DNA from 2 places in the Rhizobium sp. 11_C7_N12_5 genome. Region 1 is predicted to be linked to the other one. Evidence: predicted binding sites of a transcription regulator. Region 1 holds the regulator's gene; the other holds the start of a gene.

Region 1 (8,066 bases):
GAAGGAGACGCGGGTCCGGGTGGAAGGCTTCTCGAAGATCATCGCCAGCATCTTGCCGGCAAGCGGCTTATCGGCGGTACCCGCCTTCAACGCCCTTTTTCGCACGATCGCGTCATCGATGATGTGGCGCAGATCGGCGGCCGCTACAGCCGAGAGATCGAGAAAGTGTTTCGGAGAAGCCATGTCCTCACCTGTACTCCAGAAAAAACAATAACGCCCGCATAGGGCAAGAACGCCCCGACTGCGGGCGTCGAACTTAGGCCGATTTCTTGACGCGGGCGGCGCGTACACGCTCGGCCGCACGCTCGATGCGAGCAAGACCTTCGCGCGCTTCCTCGGCGGTCACGACCAGCGGCGGCAGCAGGCGAACGACATTGTTGCCGGCCGGAACACCCAGCAGATGCTCGGCGCGGATCGCCTGCAGCAGATCCGCTTGCGGGATGGCTGCCTTGATGCCGAGCATGAGACCTTCGCCGCGGATGTCCTCGATGATATCCGGGAAGCGATCCTTGAGCGAGGCAAGGCCCTGGCGGAAGACCAGCGCCATATCACGCACATGCTCCAGGAAGCCATCGGCCAGCACGATATCGAGCACCGCATTGCCGACCGCCATGGCAAGCGGATTGCCGCCATAGGTCGACCCGTGCGTGCCGGCCTTCATGCCGGAGGCTGCCTCTGCCGTTGCAAGGCATGCGCCGAGCGGGAAACCACCGCCGATACCCTTGGCCACCGCCATGATATCGGGCTTGATGCCGGCCCATTCATGGGCGAAAAGCTTGCCCGTGCGGCCGACGCCGCACTGTACTTCATCGAGCACCAGGAGCAGACCGTGCTCGTCGCAGATATCGCGGAGACCGCGCAGGAATTCGTTGGTCGCCGGGCGGATACCGCCCTCGCCCTGCACCGGCTCGATCAGGATCGCAGCCGTCGCATCAGTGATTGCGGCACGAACCGCATCAAGATCGCCGAAAGCCACCTGGTCGAAGCCGGGGGCCTTCGGGCCGAAGCCTTCGATATACTTTTCCTGGCCACCGGCAGCGATCGTCGCGATGGTACGACCGTGGAAGGCACCTTCGAAGGTGATGATATGGAACTTCTCGGGATGCCCGTTGGCAAACTGATAGCGCCGCGCCGTCTTGATGGCGCATTCCAGCGCTTCGGCGCCCGAATTGGTAAAGAACACCTTGTCAGCGAATGTGGCTTCCGTCAGCCGCTTCGACAGCTTCTCCTGACCGGGCACTTCGTAGAGGTTGGACAGGTGCCATACCTTGTCAGCCTGCGCCTTCAGCTCGGCCACGAGATGGGGATGCGCATGACCGAGCGAATTGACTGCCACACCGGCCGCGAAATCGAGGTAGCGTTCGCCATTTTCCGTGATCAACCAGACGCCCTCGCCTCGCTCGAACCGCAGCGGAGCGCGCATATAGGTGTCATAAAGCGCCGCTGTCTCGGCCATGGCGTATCTCCTCGATCACAACCCTAAGGACCAATCGCTTCCTTTCCATGAAACGGGTCCGAAAAAATTAAAAATGCCGCCTTGCGGCGGCGTGGGCACTATTGATGTTTTGCACCGCGATGTCAACAAAACTGGCGATTTAGCAGGTGCGAGAGAGCGGCCGAGGCCGAACGGGATGCGTTGGCCGGATCATATTGCATAAATGCCACGCCAGGACAGCAAGTTGGGGAAAACCTCGAAATCGATTCCTCAAGATTCCCGCGACTCTTGTCACGGAGTCAGCCTCACACTAGGTTAAAAACCAATTGCTAGACTGCATGCGGCGGAACTAGTCACCACAATTTTAGAGCGTTTCGCGCCTCGATCCTATGCGGGGCAATGGTGAAGGATTCTGCCATCGGAAACGCGACAGCGGAGACAGGGCATGAATTGGACAGACGAACGCGTCGAGAAGCTTAAAAAGCTATGGTCCGAAGGGTTGAGCGCCAGCCAGATCGCGGCGCAGCTGGGCGGTGTCAGCCGTAACGCCGTCATCGGCAAGGTGCACCGCTTGAGCCTGCCGGGCCGAGCGAAGGCGGGCGGCACGGCGACCGCTGCCCGAACGCCGAAGCGCGGCGCCTCGGCGCCCCGCGCATCGAATTATACATCGCGCGTCGCAACCCGCACGGTTACCCGCCAGCAGGGCGCGACCATGCTCAAGGAAGAGATTGAGGTCGATGCGGTCAACGAGATCCAATATCGTCCGGCTGCCAACGTCGTCGTTCCGATCTCTCGGCGCCTCGTCCTGACCGAGCTGACGGAACGCACCTGCAAATGGCCAGTCGGCGACCCGCTGAAGGACGATTTCCACTTCTGCGGCAACGAGAGCCCGGATGCATCGCCCTATTGCGGCTACCATCAGCGCCTGGCCTACCAGCCGGTGCATGAACGGCGTCGGCCAGCTCAACCGCGCGGCTGAGATGCCCCATAGAGCAATTCCAGGAAAAGTGCGTAGCGGTTTTCCGTCCGGAATTGCGTAAAAACAATAGTATAGAGCGGTCACGCGAGTCGGTGAAACGCGTAACCGCTCCAGAATAAGATAAACGAAACGGGCCGAAAGGCCCGTTTTCTGTTTCCGCCGCTATGTCGATGCCTGAACGGGCGTACCCGCTCAAGCTTCCATGGAGTAACCCGCACCGCGAACGGTGCGGATGACATCCTGCATATTGGAGAAATTGAGCGCCTTGCGCAGGCGGCCGACATGCACGTCGACGGTACGTTCGTCGACATAGATATCGTGTCCCCATACGCCGTCGAGCAGCTGCGAACGCGAGAAGACCCGGCCCGGCGAGGACATCAGGAACTCCAGCAGGCGGAATTCCGTCGGTCCCAGCCGCACTTCGCGGCTCTTGCGGTGAACGCGATGGGTCTCGCGATCCAGCTCGATATCGCCGCAACGCAGTACCGTGGAGAGAACCTCCGGGCGGGCGCGCCGCAGCATCGCCTTGACGCGGGCCATCAGCTCCGGCGTCGAGAACGGCTTGACGACGTAATCGTCCGCGCCGGTGGAAAGACCGCGCACGCGCTCGCTTTCCTCGCCGCGGGCCGTCAGCATGATGATCGGCAGGCGCTCCGTCTCCGGCCGCATACGCAGCCGGCGGCAGAGCTCGATGCCGGATACACCGGGGAGCATCCAGTCAAGGATCAGAAGATCGGGGATGCGCTCCTGGAGACGCAATTCGGCTTCATCGCCTCTGAGGATCGTATCGACCTCGAAGCCCTCAGCCTCGAGATTGTAGCGCAGCAGAACGCTGAGCGCTTCCTCGTCTTCTACAACAGCAACTCTCGGAACCATGCGCCTCTGGTCTCCTTTTCTTCGCTTCCAGATTATTCCGTCACCGCGCCAACGGTGTTGGCGGTATCATCCTTCGGGCGCTCGCCTTCTGGCTGGGCGCCGGTCGCCATGTAATAGATCGTCTCGGCGATGTTGGTGGCATGGTCGCCGATGCGCTCGATGTTCTTGGCGCAGAAGAGAAGATGCGTGCAGGTGGTGATATTGCGCGGATCTTCCATCATGTAGGTCAGCATCTCGCGGAAGAGCGAGGTGTACATCGCGTCGATTTCCTCGTCGCGCTCTCGGATCGACACAGCCTTGTCCGGCGAACGGGTGGCATAGACGTCAAGCACTTCCTTGAGCTGGCTGAGCGCCAGTTCGGAGAGATGCTCGATGCCGCGGGCAAGCCGCCGCGGAACGCCTGTGCCCTGCACGGCGATGACGCGCTTGGCGGTGTTCTTGCCGAGGTCGCCGACACGCTCCAGATCGGAAGCGATGCGGATCGAGCCCATGATCTCGCGCAGGTCGGCGGCCATCGGCTGCCGGCGGGCGATGGTGACGATCGCCTTGTCGCCGACTTCCCGTTCCGCATGATCGAGAATGACGTCGTCGGAAATGACCTTCTGCGCAAGACTGGTATCGCTTTGGACCAGTGCGCGAACGCTGTCGCTGACCATTTGCTCGGCCAGACCGCCCATTTCCGCAATGCGGCGCGTCAGGAACTTCAGGTCTTCGTCATAGGCAGAGAGAATGTGAGTGGAGACCATTTTTCTATCCTCAAGGTGAACTGTGTGAAAGGAGCCGCGCGCACGGCATCATCAACCAAAACGGCCCATGATGTAATCCTGCGTGCGGAAATCGTCGGGATTGGTGAACATTTTATCGGTATCGTTCTCCTCAACCAGATGGCCGAGATGAAACATTGCGGTGCGTTGCGAAACGCGGGCTGCCTGCTGCATGGAATGCGTCACGATGACGATGGTGAAGTTTTCCCGCAGCTCATGGATCAGATCCTCGACCTTTGCGGTTGCGATGGGGTCGAGCGCCGAACATGGCTCGTCCATCAGGATGACCTCTGGACTGACTGCGACCGCGCGAGCGATGCACAGACGCTGCTGTTGGCCGCCGGACAGGCTCGTGCCGGCATCATAGAGCCGATCCTTGACCTCGCCCCAGAGACCGGCTTTCTGCAGGCTGGTCTCGACGATATGCTCGAGATCGGCTTTCGAGCTGTGCAGGCCATGGATGCGTGGTCCGTAGGCGACGTTCTCGTAGATCGACTTCGGAAACGGGTTGGGCTTCTGGAAGACCATGCCGACACGCGCGCGCAGCTCCACGACATCGATGCTGTTGTCATAAACATCCTGATCGTCGAGCGTGATCTTGCCGGTGATGCGGCAGGTCTCGATCGTGTCGTTCATTCGGTTGAGGCAACGCAGGAAAGTGGACTTGCCGCAGCCGGAAGGACCGATCAGTGCCGTGACCGTATTGGCGCGAATGTTCAGGTTGACATCGAAGAGCGCGCGCTTGTCGCCGTAAAAGACCGAGACGTCCTGGCCGATCATCTTGTAGGGGATCGTCATCATCTTCTTGGCTAATGCTCTTTCGCCCGCGGCTTCCGTCATCATGTTCATTTGGTCGCCCTCCCCTACCAGCGCCGTTCGAAGCGGCGCCGCAGCAGGATCGCGCCGATATTCATCGCAACGAGGAAGAAGAGCAGCACGATAATCGCTCCGGAGGTCCTCTCGACGAAGGCCCGCTCCGCTTCGCTCGCCCACATGTAGATCTGCACCGGCAGCGCCGTCGAAGGATCGAGCGGCGAGGCCGGATAGTTGGCGACGAAGGCGACCATGCCGATCAGAAGCAGCGGCGCCGTCTCGCCGAGCGCATGCGCCAGCCCGAGGATGGTGCCCGTGAGGATGCCCGGCATGGCGAGCGGGAGCACATGATGGAAGACCATCTGCATGCGCGACGCGCCAAGGCCGAGTGCCGCGCTGCGGATCGATGGCGGTACCGCCCGCAGTGCCGAGCGCGTGGCAATAATGATCATCGGCAGCGTCATCAGGCTGAGCACCAGCCCGCCGACCAGCGAGGCAGAGCGCGGCAGCCCCATCATGTTGATGAACACCGAAAGGCCGAGCAGGCCGTAGACGATGGAGGGCACCGCCGCGAGATTGTTGATGTTGACCTCGATCAGATCCGTCAGCCGGTTTTTTGGCGCGAATTCCTCCAGATAGATCGAAGCGGCGACACCGACGGGCAAGGCGAGCGCGAGGACGGTCAGCATCAGATAGAGCGAGCCGATCAGCGCGACGCCGAGACCCGCGGCCTCGGGGCGGCTCGAGTTGCCCGAGAGGAAGAGACCGCTGTTGAAAGCTTCGTGCAGCGCGCCGCTGGCTGTCAGCTGCTTCATCCAGCCGAGCTGCCGATCGGAAACCTTGCGATCCTTCTCGTCGGCCGCCAGGTCGATCTGCCCCTTGTTGGCGGAGTCGATATTGGCGCTCGCAAGGAACGTCACATTCCCAGTCGTTCCGATGATCGAGGGATCGGCCATGATCTTGTTGCGCAGTGCAATCCGCGCACTGTCCGACACCATTGTCGTGGCTTCGCGCACGAGTACGCGATCGGAAGGATCGATGCCCAAGGCCTTCACCAGCGCATCGCGCATGAGGACCGGATAGTTGGCTGATATCAGCACCTTCGGATCGCTGGCGCGCTTGCCGGTGGGGTCGATGACTTTCTCGGTGAATTCGATCGGTAGGGTTATCGAGGTCTGCACGAAGGCGGTATAGCCGTTGCGGACCACGGTCGAGACAAGCGTGAGAAGGAAGACCAGGCCGAAGACTACGGCGGCGATGCCATAGGCCCGAAAGCGGCGCTCGGCGGCATAGCGCCGCTTGATGCCGATATCGCGCCGCGCCGGGGCGCCCGGCGTAAGCCCGCGCGGAATATTCTGTGACGAGGAGGATACGATGTCGCTCATTCGTATTGCTCCCTGTAGCGGCGGACGATGTAGAGCGCGTAGACGTTCAGGCAGAGCGTCAGGCAGAACAGCGTTATGCCGAGCGCGAAGGCGACCAGTGTCTGCGGCGAGGTGAACTCCAGATCGCCGGTCAACTGGTTGACGATTTTCACGGTAACCGTCGTCATGGGTTCGAAGGGATCGAACTGCATGCGAGCCGCGACACCGGCGGCCAGCACGACGATCATCGTTTCGCCGATTGCCCGCGAGGCGGTCATCAGCAGCGCGCCGACGATGCCCGGAAGTGCCGCCGGCAGCAAAACGCGCTTGACCGTTTCCGAGCGGGTGGCGCCAAGACCGAGCGAGCCATCGCGCAGCGACCGCGGCACGGCCATGATGATGTCGTCTGACAGCGAGGAGACATAGGGAATGAGCATGACGCCCATGACGAAGCCCGCCGTCAGGACGCTCTGCGCCTCGATGAAACTTGTATAGCTTCCCGTTAGCAGGCCATCGATCTCCGCCGAGATGTCTCTCAGGAACGGCCCGACCGTGACGAGGGCAAAGAAGCCGTAGACGATCGTGGGAATGCCGGCCAGCACTTCGAGCAGGGGCTTGGCGATCGAGCGCACGCGGGCCGAAGCATATTCGGCCATGTAGATGGCGGCGAACAAGCCGATCGGCACCGCGAACAACATGGCGACGAGACCGATATAGATCGTGCCGGCCAGCAAGGGTATCAAGCCGAAAGTTCCGGATGTCTGTGAGCCGGCACCGGTGAAGCGCGGATCCCAGACAGTGCCGAAGAAGAACTCATGGGCAGGTACCATGCTGAAGAAACGCGCCGCCTCCGAAAGCATCGAAAAGGCGATCCCGACCGTCGTCAGCACCGCAATGGAGGAGGCGACGATCAGGGCGCCGAGGATGACCTGCTCGACACGGTTGCGGGCGCGAAAACGCGGGGCGATGGCACGCAAGCCATGAACCGCGCAAAGCAACGACAGAAGGATCGCCGATGCAGACATCACCATCCGGCTGACTTCGCGCATGCCGTTATATTTATTGGCTGCATCGATCATGTAACCCGTTGGGCGGACCGCGAGTGGCACGCCCTTCTGCGCCAGAAGCAACTGGAGATCGGCCGCGCCGCCGTCAACCGCGGCGAGTTCCTGGCCATCGAGCAGGCGCATGCCGTGGGCAATGCTGCGCACCATGCCATAGCTGAGGTTAAGCTCCGCCTGCGGAAGGGTTCTCACCTCTTCCGGAAAGGACTTGACCACCAGGCGATCGATAATAATCGGGCTGACGATCAGCCAGACACAGACGAGCGCCAGGGCCGGCAGCACCGCCCAGATCGCAGCATAGGCGCCATGATAGCCGAGCCGGGAGTGCATCGAGGAAGACCTGCCGCCTGATATCGCAGTCGCCCTCGCGCGCCCGAGCACGAAGGCAAGGGCACCAATGACCGACAGACACAACAACAGCAGCGATATGCTCATTCCCACTCCCCGGCGAACACCGGCGCGGATCAAACCCGCACCGGTGCATAGTCTCTATGCACTTACATGATCTTCCCGCCGGCGAAGTCCTTGCGGATCTGGTCGCGCTCGCCATCCGGAGCGGGCACGAGGCCGTATTCCGCCAGCGGGCCGTCCGGTCCGATCATCTGATCGCTCGTGAAGAAATCGACATATTCCTTGAGGCCCGGAATGACGCCGAGATGCGCCTTCTTGACGTAGAAGAACAATGGACGCGACACCGGATAGGTGCCATCGGCGATCGTCTGGCCCGACGGCACGATGCCGCTGACGGTGGCGACCTTCAGCTTGTCGGCA
Region 2 (8,066 bases), 3.0 Mb from region 1:
ATGCTGCGCAAGAAGGGCGTTGTTTCCAAGTTCGTCGAATTCTTCGGCCCCGGCCTCGACGCGCTGCCGCTCGCCGACCGCGCCACCATCGGCAACATGGGTCCGGAATATGGAGCGACCTGCGGCTTCTTCCCGGTCGACAAGGAAACGCTGAATTATCTCAACATGTCCGGCCGCGCCAAGGACCGCATCGCGCTCGTCGAAGCCTATTCCAAGGCGCAGGGCATGTGGCGTGACAATGACGGTGCCGATCTCGTCTTCACCGATACGCTGGAGCTCGATCTCGGCGACGTCGTGCCGTCGATGGCCGGCCCGAAGCGTCCTGAAGGCCGTATCGCGCTGGAAAACATCGCCTCCGGCTTCGCTACCTCGCTGGACACCGAATACAAGAAGCCCGGCCAGCTTTCGAACCGCTATGCGGTGGAAGGCACGGACTTCGATCTCGGCCATGGTGACGTTGCGATCGCCGCCATCACGTCCTGCACCAACACCTCGAACCCGTCGGTACTCATCGCTGCCGGCCTTCTCGCCCGCAACGCCGTCGCCAAGGGCCTGAAGACCAAGCCGTGGGTCAAGACCTCGCTGGCACCGGGAAGCCAGGTCGTCGGCGAATATCTCGCCAAGTCCGGCCTGCAGGCCGATCTCGACAAGCTCGGCTTCAATCTGGTCGGCTTCGGCTGCACCACCTGCATCGGCAATTCCGGCCCGCTGCCGGCGCCGATCTCGAAGACGATCAACGACAAGGGCCTGATCGTATCAGGCGTCCTCTCCGGCAATCGCAACTTCGAAGGCCGCATTTCGCCTGATGTCCAGGCAAACTACCTGGCCTCGCCGCCGCTCGTCGTCGCCTATGCGCTCGCCGGCTCGGTGCAGCTCGATCTGACCAAGGAGCCGCTCGGCGAAGACCAGAACGGCAAGCCGGTCTATCTCAAGGACATCTGGCCGACCTCGCACGAGATCCAGGAATTCATCCTGAAATACGTCACCCGCGAACTGTATGAATCCAAGTACGCCGACGTCTTCAAGGGCGATGCCAACTGGCAGGCCGTGCAGGTTCCTCCGGGCCAGACCTATGCCTGGGACGACAACTCGACCTATGTGCAGAACCCGCCTTACTTCGTCGGCATGGGCAAGACCGGCGCCGGCATTTCCGACATCAAGGGCGCCCGCGTTCTCGGCCTGTTCGGCGACAAGATCACCACCGACCATATTTCCCCGGCCGGTTCGATCAAGGCTGCCTCGCCGGCCGGTTCCTATCTCATCGACCATGGCGTCGGCGTTGCCGACTTCAACCAGTACGGCACGCGCCGCGGCAATCATGAAGTGATGATGCGCGGCACCTTCGCCAATATCCGCATCCGCAACCACATGCTCGGCCCGAACGGCAAGGAGGGTGGCTACACCATCCACTATCCGTCCAAGGAAGAGACCTCGATCTACGATGCGGCCATGCAGTACAAGGCCGAGGGCGTTCCGCTCGTCATCTTCGCCGGCGTCGAATACGGCAACGGCTCGTCGCGCGACTGGGCTGCCAAGGGCACCAACCTGCTCGGCGTTCGCGCCGTGATCGCCCAGTCCTTCGAGCGCATCCACCGCTCGAACCTGGTGGGCATGGGCGTCATCCCCTTCGTCTTCGAGGAAGGCACCACCTGGGCAACCCTTGGCCTTAAGGGCGACGAGATCGTCTCGATCGAGGGCCTGGAACATATCAAGCCGCGCGAGCGCAAGATCGCCAAGATCACCTATGGCGACGGCACGGTTCGCGATATCCCGATCATCTGCCGTATCGATACGCTGGATGAGATCATCTACGTCAACAATGGCGGCATCTTGCAGACCGTTCTGCGCGATCTCGCTGCCTGATAGGCCTGATAGGCTTTGAAGCCATGATTGCATGCCGCCGGGGAAGTTTCCCGGCGGCGTCTTTTTTCACGCTGATGTGTACGAGACGCGCGTTGTCGGGCCTTTGCCTCACCCCATCGTGACTTTGCGTCATCGCGCTAAACTATTATCTCTTGTTTCAGATTTTTCGGGCTTGATACGGACTTGGCTGCCCCAGGGAGCGTGAGCGGTTTCGAGGTCTGCACGGGCAGACACTCTCGAATTTGAGAAAGAGGTACAAGGGAATGCGCCTTCGATTTTCGGTTCCACTTCTGGCAGGCATCGCGCTGGCAAGTTCGCTGCATGCGCAGGAGGCTGCGAAGATCAAGGGCGTGGTCGAGCTTTTCACCGCGCAGGGCTGCGCCTCCTGTCCGCCCGCCGATGCGGCGTTCCGCAAGCTGATCCGCCAGGGCGACGTTGTGGCGCTCGCCTATCATGTCGACTACTGGAACTATCTCGGCTGGAGCGACACCATGGCGTCCAAGGACAATACGGCGCGCCAATATGCCTATGCCCGCGCGCTGGGCCGGAGCGGGGTCTATACCCCCCAGGCCGTCGTCAATGGCCGGGATCATATGAATGGTGCCGACCTCGGCGCAATCAATGTCAAGCTTGATGACTTCCAGCGTGGAGGCGAAGGGCTGATCGTGCCGGTGAATGCCGCCATGAAGGGCGACGAGCTCGAGATCAAGATCGGTGCTGGCCAGGGCAAGGCCAATGTGGTCGTCGTCTATTTCGACAAGGAACAGATGGTGGCTCCGAAGGGCGGCGAAAACAACGGCCAGCAGATTGCCTATATGCATGCGGTCTCCGATGTCGAAACCGTGGGCATGTGGGATGGCAAGGCCATGAACATCGTCTTGCCCGCCAATGTGCTTGATAAAGCCGGTAGGAAAGGGCTTGCCGTTCTCCTGCAGGCTTCGACGCCTTCGGGTGATCCGGCCGCCATCATCGGGGCAACTGTCTTGACGATCGGCTCGGACGGCTGAGTGGCTTTTCCCACATCAGCCTGAAAGCTCTCCGTTTCGGCTAGCGCCGAAAAGGCCCCTATTTTGGCTGCCGCCAAAAAGGGGAGGTGCCCGGCGAGGACGCATTCGGGGCTGGGGTTTAATCGATGCGCCCCGGCCGGGCCGTTTGGCGCGGCGGCGCCAAACGGCTGACTATAATTCTTGTAAATTGGGCGTCGTTTTGACTGAAATGCGGCGCTGCCAAGATGCTTTCTCGCGCCGAAAAGAAATTGTGAGCGGCCAGGTGTCTTGCAATTTGAAGCGGCTGAGGCAAACTGTCATTCTCCTGTCATGAGATAGCCCTTGGGGGATTGATGACTGATCAGCCGGATTTGCGACATAGCGAAAGCCGCTCCGTCGATACCACCACCTCCGTCGTTGTTGATCTCAGGGAATACAAACAGAGCAGGGATCCGATACCGGTGACCTTTCATCGCCGGGAGCTCGACGCCATTTTGTGGATCTACGGCCGCATGGTCGGCGAAGGCGAGTGGCGGGACTACGCAATCGATCATCTCAAGGACAAGGCGGTTTTCTCCGTCTTCAAACGCTCCGGCGAGATGCCGCTCTTCCGTATCGAAAAGAACCCGAAGCTGGCCGCCAAGCAGGGCGCCTTCTCGGTGGTCAGCACCAGCGGCATGATCCTGAAACGCGGGCATGACCTGAGCCAGGTGCTGAAGGTTTTCGACAAGCAGCTGAAGCTGGTGGAGAAGTAGTTTCCCTGAATTGACGGTGGGTATGAGGATAGTGCGGCCCCCCTCTGTCCCGAAGTGACCGAGGGGGTATCAGAGGCTCGGCATACGGGTAATGCTACCCGCCGAACAACGTCCCAGGATAAACCGACGGATCCGGATCGGTATCCGCACCATCGCCCAACGCCTTTTGCATCAGCATGGTATCCAGCCATCGGCCGTGCTTGTAGCCGGTGCCTTTCAGCAACCCTACCTCGGTGAAGCCTGCGGCGCGATGCACGGCGACGGAGGCCGGATGTGCTCCGCCGATGACGGCGATCATCTGGCGGAAGCCGAGCGTCTGGCAGCTCTCCACCAAGGCGTCCAGCAGCAGCCTCCCGACGCCCCGCCCGCGGGCTTCCGGGGCAAGATAGATCGAATCCTCCACCATCCAGCGATAGGCCGGCCGCGTGCGGAACGCCGAGGCATAGGCATAGCCGAGGAATGCGCCGCCCTCGTCTTCGGCGACGATGTAGGGATAGCCCTTCTCCCGGATTGCCTGAAAGCGGTCTGCCATCTCCTCATCGCTCGGCGGCGTGATCTCGTAGCTCGCCGTGCCGTTCAGGACGGAATCGCGGTAGATGGCGGTGATTTGCGGGAGGTCGTCTGGAGTTGCGCTGCGAAGGCTGACGGACATGTGCTTCTATTGCCTGATCTGGGATTTTGAACGTCGATATCAAATCGCAGAGCCGGCAGCCAGGCAAATAAAAAAGGCGGCCGAAGCCGCCTTTCCGATGAGTTGTTCAAACCGTGCAATTAGCGGCGGTTGCCCATGAACTGCAGCAGGAACATGAACAGGTTGATGAAGTCCAGGTAGAGCGACAGGGCGCCCATGATGGCCTTGCGGCCGGCCACGGTCGCATCGTCGGCGGTGTAGTACATTTCCTTGATCCGCTGCGTATCGTAGGCGGTGAGGCCTGCGAAGATCAGCACGCCGATCACGGAGATCGCGAACTGCAAGGCGGACGAAGCCAGGAAGATGTTGACGAGCGAGGCGATGATCAGGCCGAAGAGACCCATCATCATGAACGAGCCCATCGCAGAGAGATCACGCTTCGTCGTGTAGCCGAAGAGCGACAGCGCGCCGAAGGAGGCGGCGGTCACGAAGAAGGTCTGCACCACGCTCTGGCCGGTGTAGATAATGAAGATCGACGACAGCGACAGGCCCACCAGCGCGGCATAGACCCAGAAGGTCGTCGTCGCGGCGGCTACGCTCATGCGGTTGATCCTGAAGCTCAGGAAGAAGACCATTGCCAGCGGAGCGAAGATCACCACCCACTTCAGCGGGCTCAGATAGATCGCCTGACCGAAGGTCGTGATCTGTCCATTGGCGAAAGCGAGGGTGAAGGAGAGATAGGCGGCAACACCCGTGATCGCCAGACCCAGCGCCATCAGGTTATAGACCTTGAGCATGTAAGCTCGAAGGCCTTCGTCTATCATCGCACCGGATTGCGCACCGCTCTGCGCCCGGTTTTGGTAGTTGCGAAAGTCAGCCATGTTTTCCTCTTTTAAGCTCCGATGTGAGTACGGTGTCGGGCCTTCCAGGCCCAGGCGCCGCTGCGGAGCTCCAGCATGCCTCCACAGAATATGAGGCTTTCATGCCTTATACACAAGGGTCTAGCTGTCGGCGCCGTGTTAAATCGGCGTAATATCGGGCGGCTTTCGCGGCGTTCGGTTAATCCGCGAAGACGATTCACAGTTCGCGCAGAACGGGCGCCGCCTTCTGGCCGAGGATGCGCCAGGTGCCGATCAGACCGATGCCGACCGTCAGCACCAGGGCGATGATGAGCGTGGAGAAAGCGACATCGGGCATGAAGGTCGAGGGCAGGTGCATGATGCGGCTGACGATGTACCAGGCGGAGACGGAGCCGGCGATCAGCGCGAAGACGGCGGTTGCCGAACCGAGGATCAGATATTCGTAGCTGAAGGCACGGATCAACATTGCCCGCGTCGCGCCGAGCGTCTTGAGGATGACCGCATCATGGGTGCGGGCGCGATTGCCGGCGGCAAGCGCGCCGGCGAGCACCAGCACTGACGCGATAAGCGCGACCGAGGCGGCGGCGCGGATGGCGGTGGCGAGCTGTCCCACAAGCGTATTGACGACATCGAGGGCATCCTTGACGCGGACGCTGGTGATGGTCGGATAGGCGTTGGTGACTTTCCTCAGGATCGCCGCCTCCTGCGCCGAGGTGGCGGAGGCATCGGTCAGGGTTGCCAGCCACGCATGCGGGGCTCCCTTGAAGGTGTTGGGCGAGAAGATCATCACGAAGTTGATCGACAGCGACTGCCATTGCACCTTGCGGAAGCTGGCGATCTTTGCCGTCACGTTGCGGCCGAGGACATTGACGGTCACCTTGTCGCCGATCTTCAAGCCGAGCGCCTTGCCTTCATCGTTGGAAAAGGAGACCAGCGGCTCGCCGCTATAATCCTTGTCCCACCACTGCCCTTCGGTAAGGGCGGCGTTTTCGGGCAAGGTCTCGGCATAAGTGATGCCGCGGTCGCCGCGCAACACCCATTGTCCGGCCGCCGGCACCTTCATTTTCGTGACATCCTCGCCGTTGAAGGCGACGATCCGGCCGCGCAGCATCGGCGCCTCGACGAGCTTGCCCTTGGGGTCCTCGTTGAGGACGATCTTGCGGAAGCCCTCAAGTTCCGGTCCCTGTATGTCGACAAAGAAGAAATTCGGCGCCTTTTCGCTCATGCGTCCGGTCAGCTCGTGGCGCATGTTGCCGTCGATCAGCGTCAGGGTCACCAGAAGCGCCAGGCCGAGGCCGAGCGACAGCACGACGGAACCCGTGAGCGCGCCGGGCCGGTGGATATTGCCGATCGCAAGCCGCAGGGCCGGCGAGCGCACACGCGGGCTGCGGCGGGCGAGCCGGGAGAGGAGTGCGGCGACCACGCGCAGCACGACGAAGGCGGCGGCGATGGAGACGACGAAGACGATGGCGATGAAGCGATCATAGGCGGTGACGATCGCGAGAGCCGCAAGAGCCGCCATCAGCACGCCGGCGGCGAGCAGATAGGGCCAGCCGGGCAGGCGGCGCGCTTCAAAGCCCTGTTCGCGGAAAAGTGCCGTCGCCGGCACCTCGCGGGCGTGGCCGAGCGGCGGGATGGCAAAGGCAAGCGTCGTCAGCAGACCGAAGAGGGCCGCCAGCATCAAGGGGCCGGGATAGAGCCGCGGTGCAGTCGATATGGGTAGGAATTCCGCCATGAATTGCGAGGCGACCAGCGGCGCGATGGCGCCGAGGACCAGGCCGACGGCAACACCGGCGAGCGCAATGACGGCAATTTGGATGAGATAGATCAGCACCACGACGAAGGCCGGGGCGCCCAGGCATTTGAAGGTGGCGATGGTGGTGCGCTTCGAATCGAGGAAGGCGCGCACGGCATTGGCGACGCCGACGCCGCCGACGATGAGAGCCGCCAGTCCCACCAATGTTAGAAACTGCGAGAAGCGGGTGATGTTGTCGGCAAGCTCGGGTGCGGCGCGGCTGCTGGTGCGGATCGACCAGCCGGCCTGCGGGAAGGCGGCATTGGCGCGATCGCCGAGGTTGCGCAGCCCGGTCGCGGGATCGTCCATGCGGATCCTGTAGGCCTGCTCGACGAGGCTGCCAGTGGTGATCAGGCCGGAGGCGGCCAAGGCATCGCGGCTGGTGAGCAGACGGGGGGCGAAGCCGAAGCCTTCGGAGACGGCATCCGGCTCATTCGTGATGGTGCCGGTGATGTGGAGCTTTGTATTGCCCAGCAGCAGATCGCTGCCAACCTTGAGGTTCAAACGCTCGAGCAGGAGGGGAGCGACGACGGCGCCAAAGGCGCCATCCTTGGCGGCAAGCAGGGTCGATAGCGGCTGGTCGGGATCGGCCTGAAAGGTGCCATAGAGCGGATAGGCGTCATCGACCGCCTTGACCTCGACCAGCGCCTGGTCGGAGCCGTCGGGCAGGCGGGACATGGAACGCAAGCTGGTGGAGCGGGAGAGCTTGCCGAGGCCTTGGAGATAGGCCAGTTCCTCAGGGCTTGCCTCGCGATTGCGCAGCTCGAAGCGGGCGTCGCCAGCCAGAAGCGACTGGCCCCGCGTCGAGATGGCATCGGTGATCGAGCGGGATACGGAGTTGACGGCGGCGATGGCGCCGGTGCCGAGCGCGATGCAGGCGAGGAAGATATAGAAGCCGCCAAGACCGCCGCGCAGTTCGCGCAAGGCAAGGCGGAAGGCGAGCGTCAGGCGCATCCCCGCCATGTTCATGCGATGGCCGCCTGATTGACGCGCGACGGAGCGCTATCCTTCTCGATTTCGCCTGATCGTACGCGGATCTGGCGCGAGCAGCGGGCGGCAAGCGCCGGGTCGTGGGTGACGAGCAGCATGGTGGTGCCGCGCTCGGCCTGCTGGGCAAAGAGCAGGTCGGCAATCTGCCGGCCGGTATCCGTGTCGAGATTGCCCGTCGGTTCGTCG

Evidence for each region. Region 1 encodes PhoB, which activates phosphate uptake and scavenging genes when phosphate is short. Its sites were predicted from a motif close to TGTCATNNANCTGTCAT; they were not measured.
Region 2: AB8B29_RS15255 (DUF2794 domain-containing protein) is a predicted target of PhoB. The motif match lies at 3,165-3,181, and genes of this name have one in related genera.

Annotation. Positions count from the first base shown of each region.
Region 1 is NZ_JBPWPY010000001.1:122,477-130,542, reverse strand. It holds gene argF (ornithine carbamoyltransferase) at 1-183, opposite strand, end outside; gene AB8B29_RS00660 (aspartate aminotransferase family protein) at 257-1,456, opposite strand; gene AB8B29_RS00655 (GcrA family cell cycle regulator) at 1,881-2,414, shown strand; gene phoB (phosphate regulon transcriptional regulator PhoB) at 2,607-3,290, opposite strand; gene phoU (phosphate signaling complex protein PhoU) at 3,323-4,036, opposite strand; gene pstB (phosphate ABC transporter ATP-binding protein PstB) at 4,088-4,903, opposite strand; gene pstA (phosphate ABC transporter permease PstA) at 4,918-6,252, opposite strand; gene pstC (phosphate ABC transporter permease subunit PstC) at 6,249-7,730, opposite strand; gene AB8B29_RS00625 (substrate-binding domain-containing protein) at 7,793-8,066, opposite strand, start outside.
Region 2 is NZ_JBPWPY010000001.1:3,091,135-3,099,200, reverse strand. It holds gene acnA (aconitate hydratase AcnA) at 1-1,863, shown strand, start outside; gene AB8B29_RS15260 (DUF1223 domain-containing protein) at 2,127-2,870, shown strand; gene AB8B29_RS15255 (DUF2794 domain-containing protein) at 3,203-3,604, shown strand; gene AB8B29_RS15250 (GNAT family N-acetyltransferase) at 3,699-4,256, opposite strand; gene AB8B29_RS15245 (Bax inhibitor-1/YccA family protein) at 4,376-5,116, opposite strand; gene AB8B29_RS15240 (ABC transporter permease) at 5,313-7,859, opposite strand; gene AB8B29_RS15235 (ABC transporter ATP-binding protein) at 7,856-8,066, opposite strand, start outside.